Regions from separate parts of the Anabaena sp. FACHB-83 genome, predicted to be linked through region 2. Evidence: riboswitches for the same ligand, from Rfam matches in the RefSeq annotation. Region 2 holds a riboswitch; each other region holds the start of a gene.

Region 1 (5,067 bases), on a different contig from region 2:
AATAAGTATCATTGTCAGTAGTGATAACCAGTAAACAAATCTCCTGTTGTGGGAGAAAGCCAATGACTAAGACTCGTAAAAGACAAGCTAGAGGTATTTTGCCGTTAATTTCCTTACTCACATTGCTAGTGAGTATTAGCGGCTGTAACCAAGCAAATACCAATCAAACCAATAGTGTTGAGAGTTCACCACAAGCACAAGCAACTTCTCAAACATCATCTAAAACCAAGGTTGTCACAACATTTTTACCGATTTACTTGTTGACTAAGGCGGTGGCTGGTGATGCGGCTGATGTGCAAATTTTAGTGCCTCCTGGTACAGAGGTGCATGAGTATCAAGCAACACCAGATAACGTGAAAGCGATCGCCACAGCTAATATATTAGTTAAAAATGGTTTGGGCTTAGAAGAATTTCTGGAAAATACAGTTAAAAATGCTCAAAATCCTCAATTAGTTGAAATTGATGCGAGTAAAGGTATTAAAGCTTTAAATGAAATTTCTCCGGTAGAAACTACCACATCAGGAGAAAAAGACCATGACCACGACCATGCAGAGGGAAATCCTCATGTTTGGTTAGATCCGGTTTTAGCAAAGCAGCAGGTAATGAATATTCGAGATGGATTAATTGCTGCTGATGCTAAAAATAAAGATGTTTATACAGCTAATGCGGCGGCTTATATTCAGGAATTAGACAAGTTAAATAATGAATTTCAGCAAGCTTTACAAAAAAAGCCTAACTGTACTTTTATCACTTTTCATGATGCTTATCCATATTTAGCGCAACGCTATAACCTCAAACAAGTTGCTGTAGTGGAAATTCCTGAAGATCAATTATCACCTACCGATGTCCAAAAAGTAGTGAATACAGTCAAAAAATACAAAGTTAAAGCTTTGTTTAGCGAACCAGGTGTAGATAATAAATTGCTGAAAAGTCTGTCGCAAGATTTAAAATTACAGTTACAAACTCTAAATTCTTTAGAAACAGGTGAAAAAGACCCGCAATACTATTTCAAAGCAATGAGATTAAATTTGCAAACTTTAGAATCAGCATGTCAGTAAGCTAAATATCTTATTTTATAGTTATTTTCAAAATTTAATTTATGAACTTACCTCTTTTAAAAGTAGATGGCTTAACTGTATATCAAGGCAGTTATTTAGCGATTCGAGATGTTTCTTTTGAATTATTCCCAGGAACAGATACGGCGATAGTTGGGCCAAATGGTGCGGGTAAAAGCACTTTGGTAAAAGCCATTTTAGACTTAATACCACGAAATGCTGGCAGTGTAGAAATTTTTGGTTCTCCTATTACTAAACTAGGAAATTTGCGTCACTGGTTGGGATACATGCCACAAAATTTCATTTTTGATCGCAGTTTTCCTATTTCTGTGAGTGAATTAATTGCTTTGGGATGGCAGAAAGAAAGTCAACAGCCAAAAGCCAAAACACAACATACTTTATTTTCTCGATTATGGAAACAAAACCGCGACAAAACAGCAGCAGTGACAGCAGCTTTACGACGCACTGGAGTTTATCATCTGCGGAATCAACCCATCGGAACTCTTAGCGGTGGTCAGCTAAAGCGAGTATTACTAGCTTATTGTTTAGTTATGCCGCGAAAACTGTTGGTGTTAGATGAAGCTTTTGCTGGGGTTGATATGCAAGGTGCAGCCGATTTTTATGTTTTACTCAATGAGTTGAAACAAGAAGAAGGCTGGACGATTTTACAAGTTTCCCATGACATTGATATGGTAAGTCGTCATTGCGATCGCGTGCTTTGTCTCAATCAAACCGTCGTTTGTACTGGTCAACCAGAATTTGCTTTATCACCTGAAAATTTGTTAGCAACTTATGGCCCTGGTTTTACCCGTTATCACCATAATCATAATTAAATAGAAGGCAGGAGGCTGTGGTTCGGCTACTTCGGCTGCGCTCAGTACAAGTCCGCTCACCAACCGGATGCAGAAGGCAGGAGGTTTTAGAGAGACATTATTACCTCCGCAACTCTTGGTTTTTAAGCCTCTAATATTTATTTATGGGTATTCATTCTGTCTTCTGACTTCTGCCTTCTTCATTCAGGTTCATCAAGGTGTTCAGCTACTACCTGATAAAGATGGAGAATATGATTATCGTGGAGACGATAAAATACATTGCGGCCTTGTTTGCGATAGTTAACTAACCGCATGACACGTAAATTTCTGAGTTGATGTGAAACAGCAGATTCACTCATATCTAATAATGTGGCTAAATCGCTCACACATAATTCTTTTTGCGCCAAAAAAGAAAGAATTCTTAACCGATTAGGATCACCTAAAAAGCTAAAAAATTCGGCCATACGTTGGGCTTTTTCAATATGGAGAAATTCTGCGGTAGTTGCGGGTGCAATATCACTATCTATAGTTGATATAGGAGTATTTTGAATCATTTGTTTACTTAAAAAGTATATATAGTAGATGATATGTTATGGGATTTATTAGATCCCCGACTTCTTCAAGAAGTCGGGGATCTCGCAGTCCAACAACAAAATATTGATGATATTGACTAGAATTTTTAGCCTTAACTGAAATATTTTACCCTATACTCTGACTTTCTAATTTACCTAATAACCAAGTCACTGCACCATCAACATCTGCAACTTTTTCTCCCATTGGAACTGAGGGACGCTTGACCATAACAACTTGTACGCCTAGTTCTCGCGCGGCAATAATTTTAGCGTAAGTTGCATCACCACCACTATTTTTACTCACAATGGTATCAATGTTGTGCTGAACTATAATTTTCCGTTCATTTTCTAGGATAAAAGGGCCGCGATCGCACAATATTATTCCTGGTGGTACTAAAGTATCTTTTCCAGGCGGGTCAATCATCCGCATCAGAAACCATATATCTTGAAGATGGGCAAAGGTGCTAAGTTCTTGTCTGCCTACTGTTAAGAATACTCGTTTGGCTTGGTTTGGCAAAATATCGGCGGCGGCTGCATTACTTTCTACTTCAATCCAGCGATCGCCTGTTGTTTTCTCCCACGCGGGACGGATTAACATTAATCTGTGTATCCCGACTTCATTGGCTGCCGCCGCCGCATTGTCAGATATTTGATTGGCAAAGGGATGGGTAGCATCAATTAACACATCAACTTTCATTTGACGCAGATATTCTACCAGTCCATCCACGCCACCAAAACCACCAATTCGCACATTTCCAGAGGGACGTGAGGGTTCACGGGTGCGACCGGCTAAAGATGCGATCGCTTCAATCCCGTCAATAGTTGCAACTCTCGCACCCAGTTCCGCCGCTTCTGTGGTTCCACCCAAAATTAAAACACGTATATACTCAGTACTCAGCACTTTACTTACAACGGTGGAATTTTCGCTAATATACCTCGTTTCAATGGTTCTGGTCGTTCTGACCAAGGCAATACACCGTTAGTTTTAGCGTAGTATTGACTAGCACATTCCAAAACAGCCGCCGCACTGCTATCAACATCTAAATCACCAAACAGATAAGTTAACTTACCTTTAGCGGCAAAAGCAACAACACAAGAACGGTTACAAGCACTCATACATTCAACCGCTTGAATCGGAAATTCCTCGCGCAAATCCCAATCTTGCGCCAATTGCTGAATTTGGTGCAGGAGTTTTTGACCACCACTTTCACCTACACGCTTACCATCTTGCCAAACACTGGCACAGGTCTGGCAAACAAATAAAGTATGAGTATGGGCAGAAATCGTCTCAGAATCACTTGTAATAGTAGTATGGGCAGCAGTCATCCGTACCTCGCAGATGTGATGGACTTAATTTTATAATTCGGCGGGCATTCTGACTGGGAAAGTGGCTTGTAAAGCTTCTAACTTTCCTTCACAGTTGCGGGACAGTGCCGGATTTTCACCGAACTTTCCCCCTTTCCTTTGGTGGCTGACCCCCACCAAAACCGAATATTCTAACTATCATAAACTGAGTTGAAAGTGCTTAGTAAAAATACTAGCCTTTAACTCCTAGTCTCTCTTTCTTCAAAGCTTGTGGAATTTACTTTATCTTGGCTATGCAAATTTAATTAGCAAAAGTTTTTTCTAGGTACGCTAATTGTACATTAACCTCGCTGAGATAGCTGGGATTGTATAAAAACTGATTGGGGATTTTTTTGGCTTTAACGGCAGCTTTTACCACATCTTCTGCCTTAACATTACCGCTCTGGTGTTGAAATATCAAAGTCTTACCACCGGGAATACCCTGTGATACTAAATTACCTTGATAAGCAAGGTAAACTAGATTCAGTGGTTGCATAACATGAGAATTAGCAACATTACTGGGCGACATATAAGAGTTAACAGATGTGGTGATTACTCGCCCATGTGTTGTAGTATTAGCAACATTACCATTGTGTGAGATTTTTTCACCATTCGCTTGAGCAGATGAAATTCCAACAGACAAAATTAAAGAAGCGATGGTAAGAAAAGAAGTTGTGATCGTTGAGATTTTCATAAGCTTATACCTCGGTTCTGTGTAATAGTTGGGATAAAAATTAACTAGTATTAATATTTGTTCTATAACTTAAGACTTGTTTTGCTGAATTCACCTGAATGGTTGAATTATGGCTTGGTTAAGGGAGTGGATACTTGTAAAGAGTAACTACAGTCACAGTAGTCTGATTCCAGAAAAGACGGATAAAAATTTAGCAAGTTTACAGATTAGATAAGCGTCTTTCTGTGAAATGTTTTTAGACTGGTTGGAGAAAATTAGCGATCGCTCTATTTATATTTTACGCGATCGCTTACACTAAAGCTAACAAGTTAAGACGCGATTTTGTAAGTTTAATTCCAAGCGATCGCCGGGTTTAGGTTCTAACACCTGGGTGGTAAGATTGTTGTTCTGGAAAGAAGTCCGCAAATCTTCAGCAGTCCCCACAGCCTTTAAAAAATTCACCATCAACCCTTCATAGGTTGTATCTGCCTTTGCTGCTGTAGGTAGGATAAATTGTGGTTGCAGCCATTTAGCTACTTCCAAAGCACTATTTGTTCCACGAATAATTGCGCCGACTAACGGTAATGTCAAATCAACCGTTGGCGTAATTA
Region 2 (5,067 bases):
TGCGGCGGCATCGGTGGCTAGTAGTTGGGTGATGAGTTCTTCGGCTGGGAGTGGGGCTGGTAAAACTGTCAGAATATCGTTGTAGTAGGTGAAGGGTACGCCTAAAGCCACGGGACAAGCCATAAGAGAGGAAACGCCAGGAACAACTTCTGTATGGTAATGCTCAGATAAGCGTGTGTATACATACATAAATGAACCGTAGAAAAACGGATCGCCTTCACACAGCACGACAACATCACGTCCAGCCGCGAGGTGTTGGGCTATTGGTTCAACTTCTTGGTCGTAAATGGCTTTGGCTTTTTCTGGTTCTAGGGCGCGGGGGAGGTGGAAGGGGACTTCGATTTGGTTGCCTGTTAAATATTGGGAAACGATCGCCCGCGCTATACTTTCTTTATCGGTGGCTGATTGATAGGCAATTACAGGTGCAGTCTGCAATAACCGCAGTGCTTTAATCGTCAACAGTTCGGGGTCGCCAGGGCCGACACCAACTCCATACAAACGGCCTTTGGTTGTCATGATTATTCTTCCTCCGTTGCCAAGGCGTTAACTGCGGCGGCGGCGATCGCACTGCCACCTCTCCGACCATATAATGTCATAAATGGTACATTCCGGCTATCTGCTGCTAAGGCGGCTTTTGATTCGGCTGCACCAACAAATCCCACAGGGAAACCCAAAATCACGGCAGGTTTCGGCGCTCCTTCATCCAGCATTTCGAGTAACCTAAATAATGCGGTGGGTGCATTACCAATGGCTATAACTGAATTTTCTAGATGCGATCGCCATAATTCTAAAGCGGCGGCTGACCTTGTATTACCAAGTTTTTGGGCGAGTTCTGGGACTTCGGGATAATTCAGGGTGCAGATAACTTCGTTATTGGCTGGTAGTCGCCGCCGCGTAACTCCTTCCGCCACCATCCGACAATCGCATAAAATTGGTGCGCCAGCTTTGAGGGCGGCGCGTGCTGATTGTACTGCTGTGGGTGAATATCCCAAGTCAGTTACAATATCCGTCATTCCACAGGCATGAATTAGACGTACAGCTACTTTTGCTACATCTGGTGGCAGGGCATCTAAGTTAGCTTCTGACCGAATGATCGAAAAAGAATTACGGTAAATTTCGTTAGCGTTGCGGATATAGTCGGACATTTTCAATTAACAACCACAGATGAGCGCAGATGAACACAGATGTTGGAAATCTTAAATAACTGTTTTAGTTGGGTAGTCTCGTATCGATTGACAAATTCTGTAAAAGATTCGTCATGGTGCAGGCGGTGATTTTTATACACTGTGAGCATTTGTTCTATCCGTGCAGGTAATTCTATAAAACTCACATCTTGATAGATTTTCTGACCGAATTGTTCGAGACTATCACGATCGCCGACATAAATGTGATAACTTTCTATGTTGCGATCGCTCACACCCAGTAAAGTGATGTCACCTGTGTGAGGTTGGGCGCAAGATTTTGCACAGCCGCTAAAGTGAATGTTAATCGGGCGATTTAGCTGAACACGATTTTTGAGATAATCGGCTAATGCTAAAGCATGACTTTTAGTATCGGTAGCCGAAGCCGCACAACCGCGTTTACCAGAACAAGCAACTAATGTACTTTGAATATTAGTGACGGTGAAATCTAAGCCTAAGTCAGTTAGGTGATTTTGAACATCAATCACACACTCCTGGGGAATATCAGTGATGAGTAAATTTTGCCAAGGTGTGAGTCTGAGGGTTCCACTACCATATTTTGCTGCTAAATTGCCCAAACGCCGCAACTGCTGACTTGTTAACCGACCAAGGGGTAAGACGACACCAATATAAAACAAATTTTCTTGGCGTTGGGGATGAATCCCAATATGCCAGAAACCTGCTTCCTTTATTGTTGGGGAAGGTTGAGAACGCTGCAAAGTAAAACTTAAACGCTGTTCAACTTGCTGAAGATAATTTTCCCATCCCAAACTGTTGATAACTGCTTGTAACCGTGGCTTGCGCCTAAGTTGAATATCAGTATGCTTTAAATAAACATCTGCTAAAGCTGCCAAAACAGACAAACATTGTTCAGGTAACAATATAATTCCTGTATTGATGGGTGGTTGGCTTTTGATGAAACTTAGATATAAGCGGAAGTAAACTTGAGTGTCGATTAACTCAGCCCTCAACAGGATATCATTGAGGCGATCGCTTACCGAAACTTTCCCACCGCCATCAAAGCAAACGCTAAACTTAGCTGAGAGTGCTGATAGTTCCGAATGTGCTGCTAAATAAGCATCCCAGCTTTGAATTAAAGGGCGAGTATCGATTAATTCTTCTGGGTCGATACCTGCTGTTGGGCTAGTCATAATATTACGGATGTGGTCTATAGCCGAATTGTGAGACCCTATACCCAAATTTTGCAGGTGTTGTAAAACTTCGCTGCTGATACCCTGGCTAATTTCTCTGATTTGCAGGTTGGCGCGATTTGTGACATCCACATAACCACCACCTTGCATATCTGCGATCTGTGCGATCGCCTGACATTGTTTACTATTAAGTATCCCTCCTGGTATTCTCAGGCGAGATAAAATTCCATCTTGAGCAGATGTAGCGTAGAATAACCCCGGACAGGCTGTAAATCCCGAAACCAACGTCTCAACTCCTTCTCTGTGCAACGCAGAGAGTAGATCATCATGTCTTATAGACACACCCGGAGTTGGCATTCTGACTTGGGATTTCCCTTCACAGCTGCGGCACAGTCCCGGAATTTCACCGGAGTTTCCCAACTCCAAGTCTTAGTAATTTACCATGAGAGCGTCTTCGCCATGCTCTATGCTTCACATTTTTTTCATCAATAGACTGCACGAATGTTATAAAACACAAATTTTAAGCCTCACGCAAAGGCGCAAAGACGCAAAGATTTACGGAAAATTCACTTGGTTATTAGGCATACTCTGATTTATACAAGATGTCTATTATTTATATACTTTCCCCATAAAAGAGCATTTAGATAAAAACTAGCGAAACTTAATAAAACATATATAATATTCTGATTCAATATTTGATATAAATAATCAAATATCTACCTGACAACATCTTTTATCCATCATTTTAAATGATAGCCTATTCGCAAGATTGTCTCTTATTTACTTTTTACACTCTTTTTATGTTGAGTGAATTATTTTTACCCTGAATTCTTACCCTTTTGCCTTACCTTTAATTTTAGCTAATTGTCGTTTGGCAAATCTTTTATCAGTTAAATTTTGAACAAATGGAATCATATATTCCACAATTTCCCAGTGTTCATTCATAACAGCAATTCTTATTGCACTATCATCAAGGTCATAATGAGTAGCAATTTTATCAATATTAGCTCCAAACTCAATTAATACTTTAATAACGTCAAGATTGCCAACTTGCGCTGCAATCATCAGAGGTGTACCCCTTTCCCATAATCCATCAACATTTGCTCCTAGTTCTAGAAACATCCTGACAATCTCAGCTTCACCTTCTTCACAGGCGTGATGTAATCCACTTAATAGAATATATTCATCGTCTACTTTGCCTCCCAAATGATGAATCAAAAGTTGGAGCATTTTAGGTTGATTCAAAAATGTTGTAAAAATGATCGCACGTAAAATAAATTCTTTTTTTGAGTTCCGATCATCGTTTGGAGACTGGAGCAGTATTTCTATAAGTTCTTGGTTCCCGATTTCAATAGCCTTTTCAAGAGGACACAGAAATTTACATAAAGATTCATCCCACTCTTGAAAAGCCCAATGATTTAAATGAAAAGTCTTGGCGGTTAAACTATTAATTGTATCAATATCACCTTTAACAACAGCATCATATAGTTCTCGACTATTGTTTTTATTTTGTTGCATAGTTTGGCATTACAACTTGATATGATAAATAAGATTAGGGGAAATGTTTGGTATACATATTAATAATAATAAATAACGAATTATTATAATGATTCTCATTCTATTGAGGTACAATAGCGATCGCTTTAGTATTGGTGTGTTAGGCGCAGATTGTGAGTAATTCATCACAATCTGCGCCTAACACACCCGACGATAATTTGCCTATTCTCCTAAATAAATGCCTAAACCGCGAGCAGTTTGAACCAAAGTATCTTCTGGGTTGACGGCTTTGTACTGTGCGATCGCTTCTTCGATTGGTACGGTGATCACTTGGCGATTTTGCCAAGCAACCATGTAATCATATTTACCTTCCTCAATTAGATTAACTGCGGCTACACCAAAAGCCGAGGCGACTAATCGGTCTAGGGGTGAGGCTGTACCACCGCGTTGGATGTGTCCTAAGACAGTGACTCTTGTTTCTGCACCGATGCGATCGCTAATTTGGTCGGCTAGATATTCCCCAATTCCCCCATATCGTGATTGACCCAGGCGATTAGTTAAGGTGCGAGTTTCCCCTTCTTGAGTCCGCACAGCTTCGGAGACAATCACTAAACAATAGTTTTTGCCGTCTTCTTGACGGTTTTTAATGTGATAACAAATATCATCCATACTGTAGAGGATTTCGGGAATTAAAATCACATCTGCACCCCCAGCAATTCCCGCAGCTAAAGCGATGTGTCCCGCATCACGACCCATGACTTCTAAGATCATGACTCGACTATGGGAAGCGGCGGTGAAATGTAATTTATCCAGTGCTTCGGTTGCAATATTAACGGCTGTATCAAAGCCAATGGCGTGTTCAGTAATACCGATATCATTATCAATGGTTTTCGGGATACCGACTAAGTTAATTCCGCCTTGTTGTGCTAAACGACGCAGAATTGCTAAACTACCATCCCCGCCAATGCCAATCAACGCATCTAAATCTAATTGATGATAGCCTGCAATAATTTCTGATGAGCGATCGCAAAAACTACCATCAGCCATCGGAAAAGCAAAAGGATCACCTTTATTAGTAGTGCCTAACATTGTGCCACCAGAAGTTAATAACGGATCAACTTGCTCGATTTCTAATTTAGTAACTTGTGGTGGTCTTGCCATTAATCCTAGAGTTGCTTGTCGAATACCTAAGACTTCCCAACCTTTACCATTAGCACAATGAACAACTGCTCGGATGA
Region 3 (5,067 bases), 130 kb from region 2:
CCGACGATAAACTTGCTTTTTAATACCCGTATCAATTGAGACGCTACTTGCAGCAATTTCCACAATTAATTCGGGAGAACCTTCAATATAACCGTCACGGCTTAATCGAGTTTGTCCACCCGCCGCAGGTTCAATAAAAAGTACTGCGTCTGGTTGGGGTTCGTTATCTAAATCTAATCTGACTGTTGGTTCCACACTCAAGTCAACACCAGGAGTCATGGCTTGATAGACTCCTAACCAAGTCATCACCCGACTGTGGGGTTTACCATGCTGTTCATGTCTTAAGGGAGAGGCCACGTAAACGATTCCTTCAATCAACTCTGCTTTCTTGATATGGGGTGCAGCATCATAACGACGTTCAAATTCAGGACGAGTTAAGCGATCGCCACTTTCCAAAGGAGGTATTGCTTGTGTTTTCACCATTTGCCAAGCTGGGGATTTATTAGATACTTCTCACTTTAGCAAACCACAGTTATTGACAAGTCTAAACTATATAGCAGTCCTAAATCATTTGTAAAATTTCTATATCTTTTTCTTCTTTCTTACCTTTGCGTCCTTCTCTACGAGACGCTACGCGAAGGCGTTCTTGGCGGTTCGTTTCCTTATCTATAGTTTTTCACGACTCATTTAGGATTGCTATATCACGATGCAAAATCATGAAATAATTTTAATATTCTTTGCCTTACCCTTTGTCTAACGGCTTCATCCTCACCTGATAACCCATCGAATAACATTTCATATATCAACGGTACGCCTAACTCTAACTCTTCTAATAAAGAACGCTGACTAAATACATCTTGCGGTTCACCTTCTACTATCAATTGTCCTTTATCCATGACAAAAACCCAATCTGCCCAACGATACACCAAATCTAAATCGTGGGTTGCCATCATTAAAGTTTTGCCGTCTCGATGAATTTTTTGCAGAGTTTTCAGCAAATTCCGTGTATGTTTCACATCTAAATAAGCTGTCGGTTCATCTAACAATAATAATTCAGGATTCAATACCATCACATCTGCTATAGAAACCCGCTTTTTTTGTCCTAAACTTAAATGATGTACTGGTCTTTCAGCTAAAGCTGTCAACCCAAATTCTAATAATATTTGTTCTACTCGTGCTTGAATTTGCAAAACTGGAAGTCCTAAATTACACAAACCATAAGATATATCTTCTTCCACAGTAGAAGCTACTAATTGCTGTTCGGGATCTTGAAAGATTAGCCCGACTTGTTGACGCAATTTCCCCAGATAATTACGATGATAAGTTAACGGTTCTCCGCGCCACCGTACAACACCCTTATCAGGTTTATATAAACCATTAGCTAATAAAAATAATGTGGTTTTCCCACAACCATTCTGCCCAATTAACGCACATCTTTTACCCAATGGAACTTTTAAGTTAAGACCATTCAAAGCTGATTGCTGTGCGCCGGAATAGGTGTAAGATACTTGCTCAAATTCTAATAAATATTCCTGCATTTCGCCAAAATTCCAATCCAATTAAACAAATACAGCCGCAAATTGCTTCGATAATATATCTGGTTTGGGGATGATAGCGGCGAGGATGCCAAACTTTAAATTCCCCAACAAAACCCCGCGCTTCTAAACCCAGAGAAAACTGATTATATGTTTGTAATGTGCGCTGTAAAAGTTGTCCAATTAATATGGCTAAACTTTTCATCCAAATACGCCAAGTGCGATAGCCACCACGGGAATTTTGCGCTGTCCATATTTCATTGGCTGTATTCAGCAAAATGAAAATAAACCGATACATTAGTAATAACAAATCAGTTAACAGCACTGGAAATCGCAAGTAACGCAGAGTTTGTAAGATTTCCGTAAACGGAACAGTTAACATGAGAAAATATAAGCAGGAAACTGAGGCTAATGCTCTGGTGAAGATTGCCCAGGCTTGCAGACTGCCATGATGACTAACATAAATATAGAATTGTCCAAAACTTAGCCCATATAAAGCATCTAATTGCACCTTTGGCAAATCATTAATTGACACACCATTGATGATTAAGGCGGGTAAACTTGTCAAACAAAAAACGATGGTAAATAATAACAAACGGAAATAAATACTAGCCGGAATTTTGGCATAAACCATTGTCCAAACACCCATCCAAATTGCTATTAAAATCTGCACGAATGGATGGGTAGCAAGGGCAATAGCAAGAGTAGTCAAGGCAAAAATTAGTTTATGCTCTGGTGGTAATTTTCGCAACCGATTAGTATAAGCTAACGTATCTAATTGCAAACTCATTCTTCATGCTTTTGTTGTTGGGAACGGCCTTTATATAACCCAATTGCGTAACCAATTACTCCCGCACCCAAAGCTGCTTGCGAAGCAAATAATAAGCTTGCTATTTCACCACTAGCTGGTTCAAAAATTGATTTAAACCAAGGTTTATATTCTGGTTGTATCTCACTTATAGCTTCTTGTGCTTTGCCATCAGCACCGCCAAATTCTGCATTACGGACAAAGATTAAGGGTGCAACAGCTAAAGCCAATACAGCTAATACTAATAACCAGTTACTCAACCCTTTTTTAGACTGATTCATTTCCTTGGGGTTCCCGTTTGATTAATTTCAGCAATTCTAATTCTTGAGGATTATAAGATTGCAACCAGTTCCACACTAATACAGTTAGCAATCCTTCACTAATTGCGAGAGGGACTTGAGTTAGAGCAAAAATTCCGGCGAATTTGGTAAATGAAGCAATGAAGCCACCAACAGGCGCGGGAAAAGCTAAGGCGAGTTGGATAGAAGTAATAATGTAGGTGAGTAAATCTGAAATGGCTGCGGCGAGAAATATGGCGATTTTTGCTTTACCACCTAATTTAATTGTGAAATTATATATCCAGTAAGCGGCAAATGGCCCGGCGATCGCCATCGAAAAGGCATTTGCACCCAGGGTTGTCAAACCGCCATGTGCTAACAACAAAGCCTGAAACAACAATACTAAACTACCCAAAACCGACATAGTTAAGGGGCCAAACAGCACCGCACCTAACCCTGTGCCGGTAGGATGAGAACAGCTACCTGTAACCGAAGGGATTTTCAAGGCGGAAAGTACAAAAGTAAACGCACCCGCCAAGCCGAGTAGTAGTTTAAGTTGGGGGTTGGCTTGGGTAATGCGTGTCAAACTCCGCAACCCTAATAAAAAAAATGGCAATGCTACAACCCACCAAAAAATCGCCCACTGCACTGGTAAAAAACCTTCCATAATGTGCATTGCGTAGGCGGGTTTGGGTAAACCAACTACTAAATAAAAACTAATTACTGCCATCAGGCATAGACTAGCTAAAGCCTGCTTTTTTCTGTTCATAATCTGTACCTCGCAGATTTATGTAAATATATTCAGTTATATCGGCGGGCATCCTGACTCACCCAATTTTGGTTCACAGTTGCGGGACAGTGCCGGATTTTCACCGAACTTTCCCCCTTACGTCTGATGGCTGCTCCCCATCAGAACCGATCTCAGTAAATATATCACTATTTTTAATGTTGGCACTTCAATCGGAGCCGCATCTATTTCAAAAATCAAATATAGTATCATCCATCAGAGTTAGGTGAGGTTGAATGCAGAAATTAACAAAACAGATGGTACTTTGGCTAAGTGCAGTTGTGATGGTTTTGGGTTTGGTGAGTTGTGATAAATTCTTTGGTGCTTCTGGAGACTTGGTAGAAAGGGTGAGTGATGGGGATACTTTAGCTGTCAAAGATGCGAAAGGAATTAAATTCAATGTGCGCTTTGCTTGTATTGATGCGCCAGAAGTACCCCATTCCCAAAAAGAAAGGAACAGTAAACTCGCCAGCGATCGCAATCAATTTGACTGGGGTGCCAAAGCACAAGCACGCTTACAACAATTAGTCCAACAATCAGGCGATCGCGTGATGTTGACGATTACAGATAGCGATCGCTATGGTAGAAAGGTTGCAGAAGTCCGCTTAAAAGATGGTACTTTTGTCCAAGAAGTCTTATTAAAAGAAGGTTTAGCTAAGGTTTATCGCCCTTATCTAAACAAATGTCCGAGTAAAGATTTAGTTCAAAAAGCAGAAGCACAAGCACAACAGCAAAAACTAGGTGTTTGGAGTGATAGCAAATTTACCAACCCTTGGGAATATCGCAGTCTTGCAAAAGAAGGCAGTGGTTCGGCTTCGCTCACCAACCGGAGGAAGAAGTAAAATCATTACTAATGCCAAAATTTAATACTGGGATTACAAAATTCCTATCCATCTACTTCGTAGAATGAAAAAACTTTCACACTTCACACTTCATACTTCATACTTCCTCTTCCCATCCATGTTGACAGGCGATTTCTTTAACGACAAATTCAATCAGCGTTGGCGGTGCGGCGGAGATTAAAATACTCGGATAAATTGCTGTACCCCAAATTGGATGAACCAGCACACAGCATTTATTTTTAATGACTGGATAGCCAAGTAACGCTTTAACTACAGCAGTATCATTGTGCGGCATTGCACCGGGACGCGAAAGTAAAGGATAGCCTGTACGCGGATCAATTAAGTCTGAGAGATAACCGCGATCGCGCAATTCAAAAGCCACATCACAACCAAATCCCATAAACCTTTGGCGTAACTTTTGTTTCTCCGCCTCGATTTCTTTGGTGCTTTCCACTAAAGAAAATTGCGATCGCTGCAAAACAACCACAACCCAAAAAAAGGGTTCTTGTTTCCAATCTGGTAATATCCGTTCGCAATTAGTACATATATATTTACTCGGTGCATGAATAGAAATTTGCACAGCTTGTCCCATATCGCCAGTTAAATTTATGGGACTGGTTTGTTCCGAAATGTAAACGCTTGGGTAGTTCACTCAATTGATATGATTTTTTACAAGTTGTTAATTTATTCCTTGGGATCGATAATAACTCTTAACACTTTATAAAAACCATCCATTTTCGCCCAGCAGTCAGAATTTATTGCAATTTATATATATAAATTATAAATTTTTAATTTAATTTTTATCTTTTATTAACCTTATTTAAAACTCAGCACTAACACCCCGGAGAACAATACTTTGAGACGACTTGGGTGACTC

What was found. A riboswitch is a leader RNA that binds a small molecule or an ion and turns the genes downstream of it on or off. The one in region 2 is predicted to bind cobalamin.
Region 1: it holds a riboswitch for cobalamin, as region 2 does, so the genes downstream of both, H6G79_RS07170 (DUF1636 domain-containing protein) here and cobG (precorrin-3B synthase) in region 2, are expected to answer to the same signal.
Region 3: it holds a riboswitch for cobalamin, as region 2 does, so the genes downstream of both, H6G79_RS03025 (energy-coupling factor ABC transporter permease) here and cobG (precorrin-3B synthase) in region 2, are expected to answer to the same signal.

What each region holds. Positions count from the first base shown of each region.
Region 1 is NZ_JACJRY010000004.1:271,975-277,041, reverse strand. It holds gene H6G79_RS07190 (metal ABC transporter substrate-binding protein) at 63-1,058, shown strand; gene H6G79_RS07185 (metal ABC transporter ATP-binding protein) at 1,100-1,888, shown strand; gene H6G79_RS07180 (helix-turn-helix transcriptional regulator) at 2,068-2,331, opposite strand; gene H6G79_RS07175 (cobalt-precorrin-6A reductase) at 2,567-3,322, opposite strand; gene H6G79_RS07170 (DUF1636 domain-containing protein) at 3,346-3,765, opposite strand; cobalamin riboswitch at 3,787-3,946, opposite strand; gene H6G79_RS07165 (hypothetical protein) at 4,046-4,477, opposite strand; gene H6G79_RS07160 (MBL fold metallo-hydrolase) at 4,778-5,067, opposite strand, start outside.
Region 2 is NZ_JACJRY010000002.1:68,418-73,484, forward strand. It holds gene H6G79_RS02490 (precorrin-2 C(20)-methyltransferase) at 1-516, opposite strand, end outside; gene H6G79_RS02495 (precorrin-8X methylmutase) at 519-1,145, opposite strand; gene cobG (precorrin-3B synthase) at 1,148-2,674, opposite strand; cobalamin riboswitch at 2,663-2,792, opposite strand; gene H6G79_RS02505 (ankyrin repeat domain-containing protein) at 3,164-3,850, opposite strand; gene H6G79_RS02510 (ATP-dependent 6-phosphofructokinase) at 4,052-5,067, opposite strand, start outside.
Region 3 is NZ_JACJRY010000002.1:193,526-198,592, forward strand. It holds gene H6G79_RS03005 (Uma2 family endonuclease) at 1-423, opposite strand, end outside; gene H6G79_RS03010 (energy-coupling factor ABC transporter ATP-binding protein) at 642-1,478, opposite strand; gene cbiQ (cobalt ECF transporter T component CbiQ) at 1,453-2,265, opposite strand; gene H6G79_RS03020 (energy-coupling factor ABC transporter substrate-binding protein) at 2,262-2,564, opposite strand; gene H6G79_RS03025 (energy-coupling factor ABC transporter permease) at 2,551-3,330, opposite strand; cobalamin riboswitch at 3,356-3,496, opposite strand; gene H6G79_RS03030 (thermonuclease family protein) at 3,585-4,190, shown strand; gene H6G79_RS03035 (methylmalonic aciduria and homocystinuria type D protein) at 4,288-4,782, opposite strand.